DNA from 2 places in the Delftia sp. NA_296.1 genome. Region 1 is predicted to be linked to the other one. Evidence: predicted binding sites of a transcription regulator. Region 1 holds the regulator's gene; the other holds the start of a gene.
The links. Region 1 encodes FNR, which switches genes on or off when oxygen is low (the NO sensors DNR and NnrR bind a similar motif). Its sites were predicted from a motif close to TTGATNNNNATCAA; they were not measured.
Positions count from the first base shown of each region.

Region 2: the regulator FNR is predicted to act here: its motif matches at 5,244-5,257, upstream of clpB (ATP-dependent chaperone ClpB).

Region 1 covers NZ_JBQZGF010000003.1:179,990-187,150, reverse strand. The annotation lists gene ACUTR7_RS08690 (HD-GYP domain-containing protein) at 1-813, opposite strand, end outside; gene ACUTR7_RS08685 (sulfite exporter TauE/SafE family protein) at 883-1,599, opposite strand; gene hemN (oxygen-independent coproporphyrinogen III oxidase) at 1,605-2,987, opposite strand; gene fnr (fumarate/nitrate reduction transcriptional regulator Fnr) at 3,150-3,869, shown strand; gene ACUTR7_RS08670 (hypothetical protein) at 3,951-4,238, opposite strand; gene ACUTR7_RS08665 (FixH family protein) at 4,418-4,732, opposite strand; gene ccoG (cytochrome c oxidase accessory protein CcoG) at 4,790-6,244, opposite strand; gene ccoP (cytochrome-c oxidase, cbb3-type subunit III) at 6,322-7,161, opposite strand, start outside.
Region 2 covers NZ_JBQZGF010000004.1:522,608-529,768, forward strand. The annotation lists gene ACUTR7_RS13270 (GNAT family N-acetyltransferase) at 1-268, opposite strand, end outside; gene ACUTR7_RS13275 (coniferyl aldehyde dehydrogenase) at 526-2,022, opposite strand; gene ACUTR7_RS13280 (hypothetical protein) at 2,152-2,505, opposite strand; gene clpB (ATP-dependent chaperone ClpB) at 2,536-5,148, opposite strand; gene ACUTR7_RS13290 (AraC family transcriptional regulator) at 5,282-6,190, opposite strand; gene ACUTR7_RS13295 (DMT family transporter) at 6,295-7,161, shown strand, end outside.

The sequences.
Region 1 (7,161 bases):
GACCTGGGCCGACAGGCCCATGCGCATGGCAATGGCCACGGATTCGCCCACATGGCGCTCGTAGCGCTCGCGCAGGGCGTCGGGCACGGAAGGCTCCAGGGCCAGGCCGTGCATGCCTTCGACACCGGCCACGGGCTTGCCCGCGTCATGCAGCAGCGCCGCCAAGCCCAGGTCGCGCAGCAGCGATTCCTGCAGGCCCAGGGCCCGGCCCAGAAGCAGGCTGAGCACGGTCACGTTGACGGCATGCACGCTCTGGCTGCTGCCCACGCCATCGGACAGCAGGTGAATGGCCACGTCCTGCGGGCCCGCCAGTTCGGCCAGGCAGCCATCGACCAGGGCCTCGGTGGGCATGCGCGCCTGCTCGGGCGCGCTGGCGATGGTGGTCTCTATGGCCACATAGCCGCGCTCCACCTTCTGAAAGCGCGCATTGCAGTCCTCCAGCCGGCCGCGCCAGTCGGGCACGGACAGCAGCAGCGGTGCTGGCGCAGGTTCGGTGGGTGCAGGCTCGGGGGCCACCACGACGGGCGGCAGCTCCTGCGGCGGCGGGGTGCGCACCTCGGCGGGCCAGGTGTCGCTTTTGTGCGGGACACAGCGCACCACCTCCAGGCCCAGGGATTTCAGGGTCTGGATCTGTGCGCTGGAGGTGATCTTGAAGCTGCTGACCGGAAAGGGATGGTTCAGCCACCCAACATCGAGCTGGACAAACATGCCCGGACGGAGGTCTCGGATATCGATGAGGACGGAATGGTTCACGCGCGGCAACGGCCCCGAGGCTGAAGGAATCGGCAATATGTAAGCCGATGATTCGGGCATTATCTCCAGTTCTGAGGGCCTCGCAGCCAATCCGCGACCCCAGGTGCCAAGTCTGGCCTCAGCTGTTGCTCAACGGCACCAGAGGCTGGGCTTGTAGATCAGGTCCATCCACAGCGCCCATACGGCCACGCCCACCAGCATCAGGCCGGCCAGGCGCGTGCCCCATTCGGCGCGCAGGCCGTTCAGGCGCTGCCGGCCCAGCCGCCACAGCCAGGGGCCGGCCACCAGCCACAGCCCGCTGCCCACGCCAAAGGCCGCCATGGCCAGCGCGCCCTGCAACGGGCCGCCGCTGAGCGCGGCGACCAGCACGGCCGAATACAGCAGTCCGCAAGGCATGAGCGCCCAGGCATAGCCTGCCGCCAGCGTGCCGCCCGGCGCCGACACCCAGGGCTGCACGCGCCGCCAGGCAGCGCGGCCGGCAGACTCCAGCCAGGCGGGCTGGCGGGCCTGCACCATCATGGCCAGGCCCCAGGCCATCACGGCGACATGGGTCAGTGTCCAGAACGGCTGCAGCGCCGTGGTCTGGCTGGTGAGCCAGGACAGGCTCTCCATGGCCAGGGCCGAGGCAGCGCCCAGGCTGGCATAGCCGGCCAGACGGCCGCCGTGGAACAGCGCCGTGCGCAGCCACAGCCGGCTTTGCAATCCATGCACGGCCACCACCTGCGAGCCGCCGCCCTGCCCCGCCCCGCCCGTGACCACGCCGCAGGGCGCAGCGCACATGGCAAGGCAATGGGGCCCGCCGACGAGCCCCATGATCAAAGCGGTCCAGAGCAGCGACAACAGCATGGGGCCTAGATGATCCTCGAAAACCGCGCCCGGTTCTTGTCCGCCTGCAGATATCGGTCAAACAGCATGGCCACGCCGCGCACGAAGTACCAGCCCATGGGCGTGACCTGGAATCCCTCGTCGCTGATCTGCACCAGGCCCTTGACCTGCAGGTCCTCCAGGGCCGCCATCTCGGGCGCGAAGTACTCGCGAAAGCCCAGCAGCCAGGCCTGCTCCATGGGCTCGAACAGCACGGCGCCCTGGCACATGATGGCCATGATGACGGCGCGGCGCACCAGGTCGTCGCGCGACAGCGCCAGGCCCCGCACCACGGGCAGGTGGCTGGCGTCGATGGCGTCGTAGTACTCCTCCAGCGTCTTGGCGTTCTGGCTGTAGCTGGCGCCCACCTTGCCGATGGCCGACACGCCCAGCGCAATCAGGTCGCAGTCGGGCTGGGTGCTGTAGCCCTGGAAGTTGCGGTGCAGCCGGCCCTGGCGCTTGGCCACGGCCAGCGAGTCCTCCGGCAGGGCGAAGTGGTCCATGCCCACATAGACATAGCCACCGTCCATGAACGCGGCGATGGAACGCGACAGCATGGCCAGCTTGTCGGCCCCCTGGGGCAGATCCTCGGCCGCAATGCGCCGCTGCGGCTTGAAGCGCTCGGGCAGGTGGGCATAGGCATAGAGCGCGATGCGGTCGGGCCGCAGCGCGTTGACCTGGGCCAGCGTGCGCTCGAAGGATTCGGGCGTCTGCTTGGGCAGGCCGTAGATCAGGTCCACGTTGATGGAGGCAAAGCCCAGCTGCCGCGCGGCCGCCACCAGCTCGAACACCTGCTCTGCCGGCTGCACGCGGTGCACGGCGATCTGCACCTGCTCGTCGAAGTCCTGCACGCCGAAGCTCAGGCGGTTGAAGCCCAGCTCCTTGAGCACGGCCAGGCGCTCGACGCTGACGGTGCGCGGATCGACCTCGATGGAGTACTCGCCACCCGGCTCCAGCTTGAAATGCTCGCGCAACAGGCCCATCAGCGTGCGCAGCTCGTCGTCGGAGAAGAAGGTGGGCGTGCCGCCGCCCAGGTGCAGCTGGCTGACGGTCTGGCCCTTGCCGCAATGGGCCGTGTGCAAGGCCATCTCGCGCGCCAGGTAGTCCAGGTAGACGGCGGCGCGATCGTGGTGGCGCGTCACGATCTTGTTGCAGGCGCAGTAGTAGCAAAGCGACTCGCAAAAGGGCACGTGCACATACAGCGACAAAGGCATGGCACGCGCTGCGGTACTCGATTTGCGTTGTTGCAGCGCCAGGATATAGTCCTCTGCACCAAAGGCCTCGACAAAGCGGTCGGCGGTAGGGAACGAGGTGTATCGGGGCCCCGGTACGTCAAAGCGACGCAGCAGCTCTGGGGTGACAGCGGTCATGGGTTTTTTCCTCTAATACCTCGACTGTGCCGCAGCACATCGGTCATGTCCTTGACTCATATCAAGAGTTGTTTGAGGGACTGCTGCGACAATTTGATCCAACTCATCGCAATCCACGAGGTCACCGCCGGCACGCTGTGTGCCGCTGATGTTTATCACTCCATGAACCTTCAGACCATCAAAGCCTCCTGCTCCAACTGCAACCTGCGCGAACTGTGCATGCCCATGGGCCTGGATGCCGAGCAGATGCAGCGCATCGACGACATCGTGGCCACGCGCCGCAAGGTCAAGCGCGGAGGCCTGCTGTTTCGCAACGGCGAGACATTCACCTCGCTGTACGCCATCCGCACCGGCTTCTTCAAGACCTGCGTGGCCACCGAGGACGGACGCGACCAGGTCACAGGCTTTCAGATGGCCGGCGAGATCATCGGCCTGGACGGCATCGTCAACGACCACCACACCTGCGATGCCGTCGCGCTGGAAGACGCCGAAGTCTGCGTCATGCCCTTCGACAAGCTGGAAGACCTGTCGCGCGAGGTCACGGCCCTGCAAAACCATGTGCACAAGGTCATGAGCCGCGAGATCGTGCGCGAGCACGGCGTGATGCTGCTGCTGGGCAGCATGCGCGCCGAGGAGCGCCTGGCCGCCTTCGTGCTCAACCTGGTGCAGCGCCTGCATGCGCGGGGCTTTTCCAAGTCCGAACTGGTACTGCGCATGACGCGCGAGGAAATCGGCAGCTACCTGGGCCTGAAGCTGGAGACGGTGAGCCGCACCTTCTCCAAGTTCGCGGACGACAACATCATCGAGGTGCGCCAGCGCCATCTGCGCATCCTGGACACGGAGGCGCTCAAGCGCATCGTCAACAGCCAGCAGTGCCAGTGAGGCTGCAAGGGCAGTAAGCATTCATCCGCCAATGAACAAGGCCCGCTGTCGCGGGCCTTGTTCATTGCGGCGGGCTCTCGATCAGTCCCGCCCCAGCCCCTGCATGGCCAGGTCCGGGTCGGGCTCGGAGACCACGCCGTCATTGAGATCACGGGCCGAGCGGCCCAGCATGGTGGTCATCAGGCTGGAGAGCATGGTCACGCCCCAGAAGGCGAAGAAGGCCAGCGTGTAAATGCCCTGGCGCGACCAGCCCAGGTCGCCGAGCCAATGCAGCTCCAGCGGGTCCACAAAGGCAAAAACCAGCATCTCCATCACGGCGGCTGCCAGAAAGGCAGGCCAGGCAATCCACATCCAGCGTTGGGCCAACATCAGCGATCTCCTTGTGCTGTCGAGGGGTCGACTTCATTGTGCGCCGCGCCAACGCATGGCGCCAAGCCCCGCAGCGCCCTGCACGCCTGTAGGAAACCCTCACCCGTCGCGCATGCCGGAGATGCGATCCGCCATGCAAAAAGGCCGCGACTGCGGCCTCTTGCAGGGGTGCACGGCGATCAGCGGTCCGTGGGGTGATCGTGCGCGGGCGTGGCCGCATGGTTGCGGCCGGTGACGGCGGGCGCCATGCTCTTGGGCACTTCGCGCACGCCATCGGCACGCTCGTTGATCGTGATGCCGTTGCGGTAGTAGTCGGGATCGATCACGGGATCGGCGCCGTTGATGGCGATGATGGCCGTGATCACGGCAGCGACCACCACGGCCGCCGGGCCGGCCACCACCAGCCAGACATGGCCGAACTTCCACCAGGGCTTGCCGGCGTCGGGGTGCGAGGGAGCCTGCGCGGGCGCGGACACTGCGGGACTGGAAGACATGGGAAACCTCTTTCTTTCAGGCGGCAGGCGCGGACCGTGCCGCGCCTGCCAGGAACATCACCGGGGCACCAGGAAGACGGCCTTTTCGGACGCGCGTCCCGCGCCCGAATGCACGGCATCGATATCGAAGAATACGGTGTGCGAGCCCGGCTCGGCCGAACCGTAGGGAATCTGCAGGCGCGCCGCAATGCCGCGCGTCTCGGCCGGGCCGACCTCGACTTCCTGCTCGGACGCCAGCTCCAGCCCATCGAGGCCATGGGCGCTGATGCGGTAGCGCTGGGCCTGCTCGGTGGCATTCATGATCTGCAGGCGGTAGACATTCTCCAGCTTGCCGCCCGCCACGATGCGCGACAGCGAGGCGCGGTCGCGGATCACGTCCACCTTGACCGACTGGCGCAGCGCCAGGCTCACGATCATGGCCACGCTCAAGCCGATCAGCACGGCCGAGTAGATCAGCACGCGCGGACGGAAGATGCGGCGCAGCACCTGGGCACGCCGCCACAGGCCGGCCATGGCGTTCTGCGTGGTCAGGCGGATCAGGCCGCGCGGGTACTCCATCTTGTCCATGATGGAATTGCAGGCGTCTATGCACAGGCCGCAGCCAATGCATTCGTATTGCAGACCGTTGCGGATGTCGATGCCCACGGGGCAGACCTGCACGCACATCTTGCAGTCGATGCAGTCGCCCAGGCCCTGGGCCTTGTAGTCCACCTTCTTGGTGCGCGGTGCACGCGGCTCGCCCCGGCCCGTGTCGTAGCTGACGATCATGGTGTCCCGGTCGAACATGGCGCTCTGAAAGCGCGCATAGGGACACATGTACTTGCAGACCTGCTCGCGCATGTAGCCCGCGTTGCCATAGGTGGCAAAGCCGTAGAACAGCACCCAGAACATCTGCCAGCTGCCCTGCAGCGCCAGCAGCTCGCCGCCCAGCTCGCGGATGGGCACGAAGTAGCCCACGAAGGTGAAGCCGGTCCACAGCGCAATGGCGATCCACAGCAACTGCTTGAGCGACTTCTTCCAGGCCTTCTCGAAGGTCCAGCCGTTCTTGTCCAGCCGCATGCGCGCGCTGCGGTCGCCTTCGACCTTGCGCTCCACCCACATGAAGATCTCGGTGTAGACCGTCTGCGGGCACGAGAAGCCGCACCACAGGCGCCCGGCCACGGCCGTGAACAGGAACAATGCCAGCGCCGAGATGATCAGCAGGCCAGCCAGGTAGATGAAGTCCTGCGGGTACAGCACCAGCCCGAAGAGATAGAAGCGCCGCGTTCCGAGGTCGAACAGCACCATCTGGCGCTGGCCCCACTCCAGCCAGGGCAGGCCGTAGAAAACCAGTTGGGTGAGAAACACCAGGGCCCATCGCCAGCGTGCGAAGACACCGCTGATGGAGCGCGGGTAGACCTTCTTTTCCGACTCGAACATCGACACCAGCTCGCCCGGATCAGGCGTGGCCGGCGTGATCGGAATGACTTTGCGGGGAGGCTTCCCGGTGTCATCCCCGCTCTCGGGCTTCATGGTGGGTTCCTTTGTTTTTTTGAAATATCTGAAAACTCAAAACGCAAAAAGGCGGCGCCGCAGCGCCGCCCCTGTGCTTACTGACGGACTGCGCCGTCTTTGTGCGACATGCCCCAGACATAGGAAGCAAGCACCGCGATCTGCGCCTCGGTCAGCTTGTCCTTCTGGGCAGGCATCTCGTTGTGCTTGCCGTTGTTGATCATGGCCGTGATGGCGGCCTCGCCCCAGCCGTGCAGCCAGATGTCATCGGTCAGGTTGGGCGCGCCCAGAGCCTGGTTGCCCTTGCCGTCCATGCCGTGGCAGGCTGCGCAGGCCGTGAACTTGGACTTGCCCAGCGAGGCCTTGAGCGAGTCGTGCGGGCTGCCCGACAGGCTCAGCACATAGTGCGAGAGGTTGCGCACATCGTCGGGCGTGCCGACGGCAGCGGCCATGGGCGGCATGATGCCGATGCGGCCACCCGTGATGGTTTCCCTGATCTTCTCGGGCGTGCCGCCATGCAGCCAGTCGCCATCGGTCAGGTTGGGGAAGCTCTTGCCGCCGCGTGCATCCGAGCCGTGGCACTGTGCGCAGTTGTTCATGAACAGGCGCTCGCCGATGGCCATGGCCTGGGGATCCTTGGCCATGTCTTCGGTGCTCATGCTCGTGAACTTGGCGTACAGCGGCTCCAGGTCCGCGCGGGCCTTGGCCATCTCGTTTTCATAGGCGCCCAGCTGCGTCCAGCCCAGCTTGCCCGCGAACGAGCCCAGGCCCGGATAGGCCGCCAGGTAGGCGAAGCCGAACACCGAGGTGATGATGAACAGCCACATCCACCACTTGGGCATGGGGTTGTTCAGCTCGCGCAGGTCCTCGTCCCAGACGTGGCCCGTGGTGTTGTCGGCCGAGGGGACCACCTTCTTGCGTGCGGTGAGATACAGCAG
Region 2 (7,161 bases), on a different contig from region 1:
CGGTGGTCTGGCGCGACTTCTCATCGCGCGAGCGGTCGAAACCGACGAAGCCGACGATCTTGTCGCCGTCGATGGCGACCTGAACCTGGGGTTCGCAAAATTCGATGGCTTCGCGCCAATAGGCCTGGCGTTTTTCTACCGACGACATGCTCTTGAGCTGGTCATCGGGAACCAGACCGCGATAAGCCTCCATGGCGGAAGCAGTATGGATCTGGGCAATCGCTTTTGCATCGCGGAGAGTGGCTGGACGAACCTGGATACTAGACATGGAAAAACCGAAACGAAAACAGGTGAAAATAGAAGGGCGTGATTTTCACAGGAATCGCGCTTTTTGCGTGCGTTGCGGCTCTTAGCCATGCACGCAAGTACGGCTGTGCTCGTTTTCTTGCCCTCGGCATTGGGATGTGCTATGTGCTCTCCAAAAAAGAGCAGCTGGTGCACGCGACACAAGGCTTGGCAAGGAGTCAGTTGACAATTTCTCACGATGCAGGCAAGCCCGGCAACGGCGAGAAATCACCCCCTCGCTCACAGCCAGCGGCGCATCAACTCCATGATGCGGTCGAACCTTGCGCCATAGGGCGGATACAGCATCGAAGCCCCCGACCAGCGCGACTGCACAAACACCGCCTTCTGATGGCTCAGCCGTGCAAAGCCCTGCTCCGAATGGTAGGCACCCCAGCCGCTGTCGCCCACGCCGCCGAAGGGCAGGTTCTCGTGGGCGAAGTGCAGCAGGGTGTCGTTGACCGTCACCCCGCCGCTGATGGTGCGTGACAGCACGGCATCACGCACTTTCTCATCGCGGCCGAACCAGTACAGCGCCAGCGGCCTGGGCCCCGCATTGATGGCCGAGACCACGTCATCCAGCCTGTCGTAGCTGATCACGGGCAGGATGGGGCCGAAGATCTCCTCCTGCATGAGCTGCATCTGGCTGGTGGCATTGAAGACCAGGGCCGGCGCCATCTGGCGCTCCACGGCATCGCCCCAGGCCATGTCGGCGCTCTCCTGGCCGGCTCCGCCGTCCTCCATCCATTCGACATGCGCCCCCATGCCCTGGGCCTGGCGCAGCATCTGCCGCAGGCGCGCCAGGTGGCGCTTGGTGAGGATGGCCGCATAGTCCGGATTGCCGGCAAAGCGCGGGAACAGCCGCCGTGCCGCGGTGCGGAAGGCCTCGGCAAACTCCGCCTCCTGCCCGCGCGGCAGCAGCACGTAGTCGGGGGCGATGCAGGTCTGGCCCGCGTTGACGAGCTTGCCATGCGCGATCTTGAGCGCGGCCTCCTTCAGGTCGCAGTCGGTGGAGATGATGCAAGGCGACTTGCCACCGAGCTCCAGCGTCGTCGGCGTCAGGTGCGCCGCCGCCGCCTGCGCCACGCGACGGCCCACGGCAGTCGAGCCGGTGAACAGCAGATGGTCGAAGTGCAGGCCCGAGAACTGCGTGGCAATGCTCACATCGCCTTCGATGACGGCGAATTCCTCGGGCGCGAAAAACTGCCCCACCAGCGCCGCCAGCTGGGCCGAGGTGTGCGGCGTGAGTTCGCTGGGCTTGAGCATGACGCGGTTGCCCGCCGCCAGGGCCGTGATGGCCGGCCCCAGCGCCAGCTGCACCGGATAGTTCCACGGGGAAATCACCCCCACCACGCCCAGCGGCTGGCGCTCTATCCAGCCCCGGCCGGGCATGAGCATCAGCGGCGTTCGCACCCGCTGGCGCCCCGACCAGCGCGCCAGATGGCGCAGCGTGTGCTTGAGCAGGTTGCGCAGCACGAACAGCTCCACCATCTCGGTCAGCCGTGGCGAGCGCATGCCGAAGTCGGCCTGCACGGCGGCGGCCAGCACGGGGCCGTGTTCGTCCAGCAGCTTTTGCATGCGCAGCAGGCGTTCGCGGCGCACCAGCAGGGGCACGTCCACCTGCGCCCGGCTGGCCTGGTACTGAAGGTCGAAGACGCGGTGGAGATCCAGCTGGGTCATAGGCTCAATGGTAAGAAGACACTTGCATGCGCCGCATTCCAATGATGCGTCGCGGCACATGTTGGCATGCAGCGGCAGAAAAAAAAGGGAGCCTTGCACGGGCTCCCGAGGGTTTCAGACTATACGGGCCGCCACGCGCGGCCTGGGCACGAAGATGCGCAGGCCGCGTAAAGGCTGCAGCAAGACGCTTCAGGGCTCGCGCACTTCACGGGGTTGAACGTCGGTCACCTCGCCCGCACCCGGCAGTACGCCGGCACCGGCGCGGCGGCCACCGCCCTCGGCAGCGCCATAGGCGCGCTGCGGACGCTGTGCCATCCACTCGGAGCCGGAGCGGTACACGGTCTGCCAGCCCGCCCGCGGGCTCATGCGCATGGCCCAGGGCATCACCGGCTGGCCGGTGAGCCTGGCCCACAGCGCTCTCACGGCCCAGACCAGGGCCAGCAGCGCCGCGGCGGTCAGCAGGCTGACAAAGAAGACCAGGCCCACAAGCATCAGCAGGATGCGAACGGCCCAGCGGGTCAGGGTGGCGACAAAATCGTTCAAAGCAAAGCCTTTCTTGGCTGGCCCGGTGCGTCAGGCGTGGTCTGCCGCATCGAACCGGAATACGCCCGGCTCCAGTACCGGGTCCACATGTACCGCAATCGTGCTCTTGGGCGGGAAGCGCCCTTCGAGCAGCAGTTTCGACAGCGGATTCTCGATCCGCTGCTGTATCGCGCGCTTGAGCGGCCGGGCCCCGAAAACGGGATCGAAGCCCACCTTGGCCAGTTCGGCCAGTGCCTGGTCGGACACCTGCAGCGCAAGGTCCATTTTCTCCAAACGACGCTCCAGCAGCTTGAGCTGAATCCTTGCGATCGACTCGATATTCTTCGCGTCGAGCGCGTGGAAGACCACGGTTTCGTCGATGCGGTTGAGGAATTCGGGTCGGAAATGGTTCTTGAGTTCCCCCCAGACCGCATCTTTCACATCATCGTAATCCTCGCCGACCATGGCCTGGATCAGCAAAGAGCCTATGTTGCTCGTCATCACGATGACCGTGTTCTTGAAGTCCACGGTGCGGCCCTGGCCATCGGTCAGGCGACCATCGTCCAGCACCTGCAGCAGCACGTTGAAGACGTCGGGATGGGCCTTTTCGACCTCATCGAGCAGCAGCACGCTGTAGGGCTTGCGGCGCACGGCCTCGGTCAGGTAACCGCCTTCCTCGTAGCCCACGTAGCCCGGCGGCGCGCCAATCAGGCGGGCCACGGAATGCTTTTCCATGAACTCGCTCATGTCGATGCGCACCAGATGGTCTTCGCTGTCGAACAGAAAGCCGGCCAGCGCCTTGCACAGCTCGGTCTTGCCCACGCCCGTGGGGCCCAGGAACAGGAAGGAGCCGGTGGGCCGGTTGGGATCGGACAGGCCCGAGCGCGAGCGGCGAATGGCATTGGCCACGGCCGAGATGGCCTCGTCCTGGCCGACGACGCGGTCATGCAGCCGGTCTTCCATGCGCAGCAGCTTGTCCTTCTCGCCCTGCATCATCTTGGCCACGGGAATGCCGGTGGCACGGCTGACCACTTCGGCAATTTCCTCGGCGCCGACATGGGTGCGCAGCAGCCTGTGGGCGGGCGCGCCGCCCTGCCCCTGCTCGTTGGCCTGGGCTTCGTTGAGCTGCTTTTCCAGCGAGGGCAGCTTGCCGTACTGCAGCTCGGCCACCTTGTTGAAGTCGCCCTTGCGCTTGAGCTCCTCGATCTGGATGCGGATCTGGTCGATCTCCTTGCGGATCTGCTCTGAGCCCTGGGCGCTGGCCTTCTCGCTCTTCCAGACCTCTTCCAGGTCGGCGTACTCGCGCTCCAGGCTGCCGAGTTCTTCCTCGATCAGTTGCAGGCGCTTTTGCGAGGCCTCGTCCTTTTCCTTCTTCATGGCCTCGCGCTCGATCTTGAGCTGGATCATGCGGCGCTCGAGCTTGTCCATGACCTCGGGCTTGGAGTCGATCTCGATCTTGATCTTGGCCGCGGCCTCGTCGATCAGGTCGATGGCCTTGTCGGGCAGGAAGCGGTCGGTGATGTAGCGGTGGCTCAGCTCGGCCGCAGCCACGATGGCCGGGTCGGTGATGTCCACGCCGTGGTGGGCCTCGTAGCGCACCTGCAGTCCGCGCAGGATGGCGATGGTGTCCTCCACGGAAGGCTCCTCGACCAGCACCTTCTGGAAGCGCCGCTCCAGCGCCGCATCCTTTTCGATGTACTTGCGGTATTCATCGAGCGTGGTCGCGCCGATGCAGTGCAGCTCGCCGCGCGCCAGGGCCGGCTTGAGCATGTTGCCCGCGTCCATGGCACCGTCGGCCTTGCCGGCACCGACCATGGTGTGGATCTCGTCGATGAACAGGATGATGCGGCCCTCTTCCTGCGCCACTTCCTTGAGCACGGACTTCAAGCGTTCCTCGAAGTCGCCACGGTATTTAGCGCCGGCCAGCAGGCCCGCCATGTCCAGCGACAGCACGCGCTTGTTCTTGAGGCTTTCGGGCACCTCGCCGGCCACGATGCGCTGGGCCAGGCCCTCGACAATGGCGGTCTTGCCCACGCCGGGCTCGCCGATGAGCACAGGGTTGTTCTTGCTGCGGCGCTGCAGCACCTGGATGGAGCGGCGGATTTCGTCGTCACGCCCGATCACCGGATCGAGCTTGCCGATGCGCGCGCGCTCGGTCAGGTCCATGGTGTATTTCTTGAGGGCCTCGCGCTGGCCTTCGCCTTCGGCGCTGTCCATGGTCTGGCCGCCGCGCACGGCGTTGATGGCCGACTCCAGGCTGGAGCGCGTCACGCCGCTTTCCTTGAGCAGTTGGCCTGCGCGTGTGGAGGATCCGCTGCTGTCGGTCAGCGCCAGCAGGAACAGCTCGCTGGCAATGAACTGGTCGCCGCGCTTGAGGGCTTCCTTCTCGGTCGCCTGCAGCAGCCGACCCAGCTCGGAGCCGACCTGCACCTGGTCCTGGTGCTGCACGCGCGGCAGATCGGCCAGGGCCTTCTCGGCCGCGGCCTGCAACTGGCCCACGTTGGCGCCGGCGCGCTGCAAGAGCGAGCGCGGACCATCGTCCTGCCGCAGCAGCGCCACGAGCAGGTGCAGGGGTTCGATATTGGATTGGTCACCGCCCAGGGCCAGCGTTTGCGCGTCGGCCAGGGCTTCCTGGAACTTGGTTGTCAGTTTGTCGATTCGCATGGTGTTTCTTTTCGCTCCTGAAACAGGGTCATTGCGATTTATCTGATACCGGCAGGGCAAATTTCAAGCCATGCCCGGTCTGCAAGGACAGACGCTTGCGCCAGATCAAGGCCGGCGAGGCCGGCCATCCTTCTCAAGCATTGCGCTGAAAGATTGAGAACTGCGTAGGCGTAACGCCCAAATGCGCCCGGAAGCTGCGCACCAGGTGGCTGGCGCTGGAAAAGCCGCAATCCAGCGCCAGCTCGGCCAGCGGCGGCACGTTGCGCGCAGACAGGGCACGCCGTGCCCGGGCCAGGCGCTGCTGCAGCACCCATTCGTGCACCGTGCAGCCCATGCTCTGGCGGAACATGCGTGCGAAATGGAATTCGGAGAGGCAGGCCTGTCTCGCCAGTGCCGGCAGCGACACGGCCTTGGAGTCATGCAGATGCGCCTCGACATGGGCCAGCACCCTGCGCCGCATGGCCGCAGAAAGCCCGCCCAGCGGCCGCTGCAGCGCCTGCAGCTGGCGCGGCGTGGCGGACTGCAGCACCAGCCGATCCACCAGTTGCTGACCAATGGCATCGGCCGCCAGTTGCTGCTGCGGGTCCTGCCAGTCCAGCTGCATCAGCGCACGGGCACCGGCGTGGAAGGCCTGATCATCCCCGTAGATCTGCGCACGCAAGGTGCGCGAGCGGGGCTCGGCATCCAGCATGCGGACCACGCGCCCCGCCCAGGCCAGGTCGGACACATACAGGTGCAGGAACTGCACGGGCGATCGCACCAGCCAGTGCGATTCGTCCTCTGGCGTGAAGATGCAGATGCGCCCCGGCGCCCCCATGGCCTCGGGCCGCGCCTTGAGCTGCGAGCCCTCGCCCCCGGCCAGGTAGACCGACAGCGTGTGGTGACCGGGCTGGCAGTAGCGCACCTCGTCGTCCACATTGGCCCAGACGGCCAGCTCCACCCCCTCGCTCAGGCGCACGCGCCGCTGCAGCCGGGCCTTGGAGCGTGACAGCACCTGGCACAGGTGGCTGGAGGGCAGCTCGGGCAGCGGCGTGGGCGTCATGGCAACGATTGTGGTCCCGCAGCCATACCGACGCATGGCGCCAGGCCATCAAACCGCAGGAATCTGCCATGCCCGCCCAGCCTGCGGCGCCATCATCAACGGCCATGACTGCCACCCTCTATGCCCTGGTCGTGCTGATCTGGGGTTCGACCTGGATCGCCCTGAAGCTGCAGCTGGGCGCCGTGCCCGTGGAGCTGTCCATTGCCTACCGCTTTGCGCTGGCCGCCGTGCTGATGTTCGCCTGGCTGGCCTGGTCGCGGCAGCTGCGCGTGCCCCGCGGCCCGGCGCTGCCGCGCGTGCTGGCGCAGGGCCTGTGCCTGTTCAGCTTCAACTTCGTGTGCTTCATGCATGCCAGCGAGACGCTGGCCAGCGGCCTGGCCGCCGTGGTGTTCTCCAGCGCCAATCTCTGGAACGCGCTGCTGGCGCGCATCATCCACGGCCGCAGGCTGGCGCCCCATGTGCTGGCCGGCAGCCTCTTTGGCCTTGCAGGCCTGGTGGCGCTGTTCTGGCCCGAGCTGCGCGCAGGCCGGCATGCCAGCCTGCCTGGCCTGGCCTGGGCGGTGCTGGGCACGCTGTGCTTTTCCTGCGGGAACATGCTGTCTGCGTCGCTGCAGTCCATGGGCTGGCGGCCCGCACAGACCAATGCCTGGGGCATGCTGGCCGGCACGCTGCTGCTGACCGGCTATGCGCTGGTGGCAGGCCTGCCCTGGCGCTTCGATGCCAGCTGGACCTATGTGGGCTCCTGGCTGTACCTGGCCATTCCAGGCTCGGTGATTGCGTTCACGGCCTACCTGACCCTGGTGGGTCGGCTGGGCCCGGAGAAGGCGGCCTATGCGACGGTGCTGTTCCCCATTGTTGCGCTCAGCATCTCGGCCCTGTTCGAGGGCTATGTCTGGACGCCGCTGGCCGTGGGCGGGCTGCTGCTGGTGATGTTCGGAAACCTGCTGGTGTTCCGCCCGCCGCAATGGTTG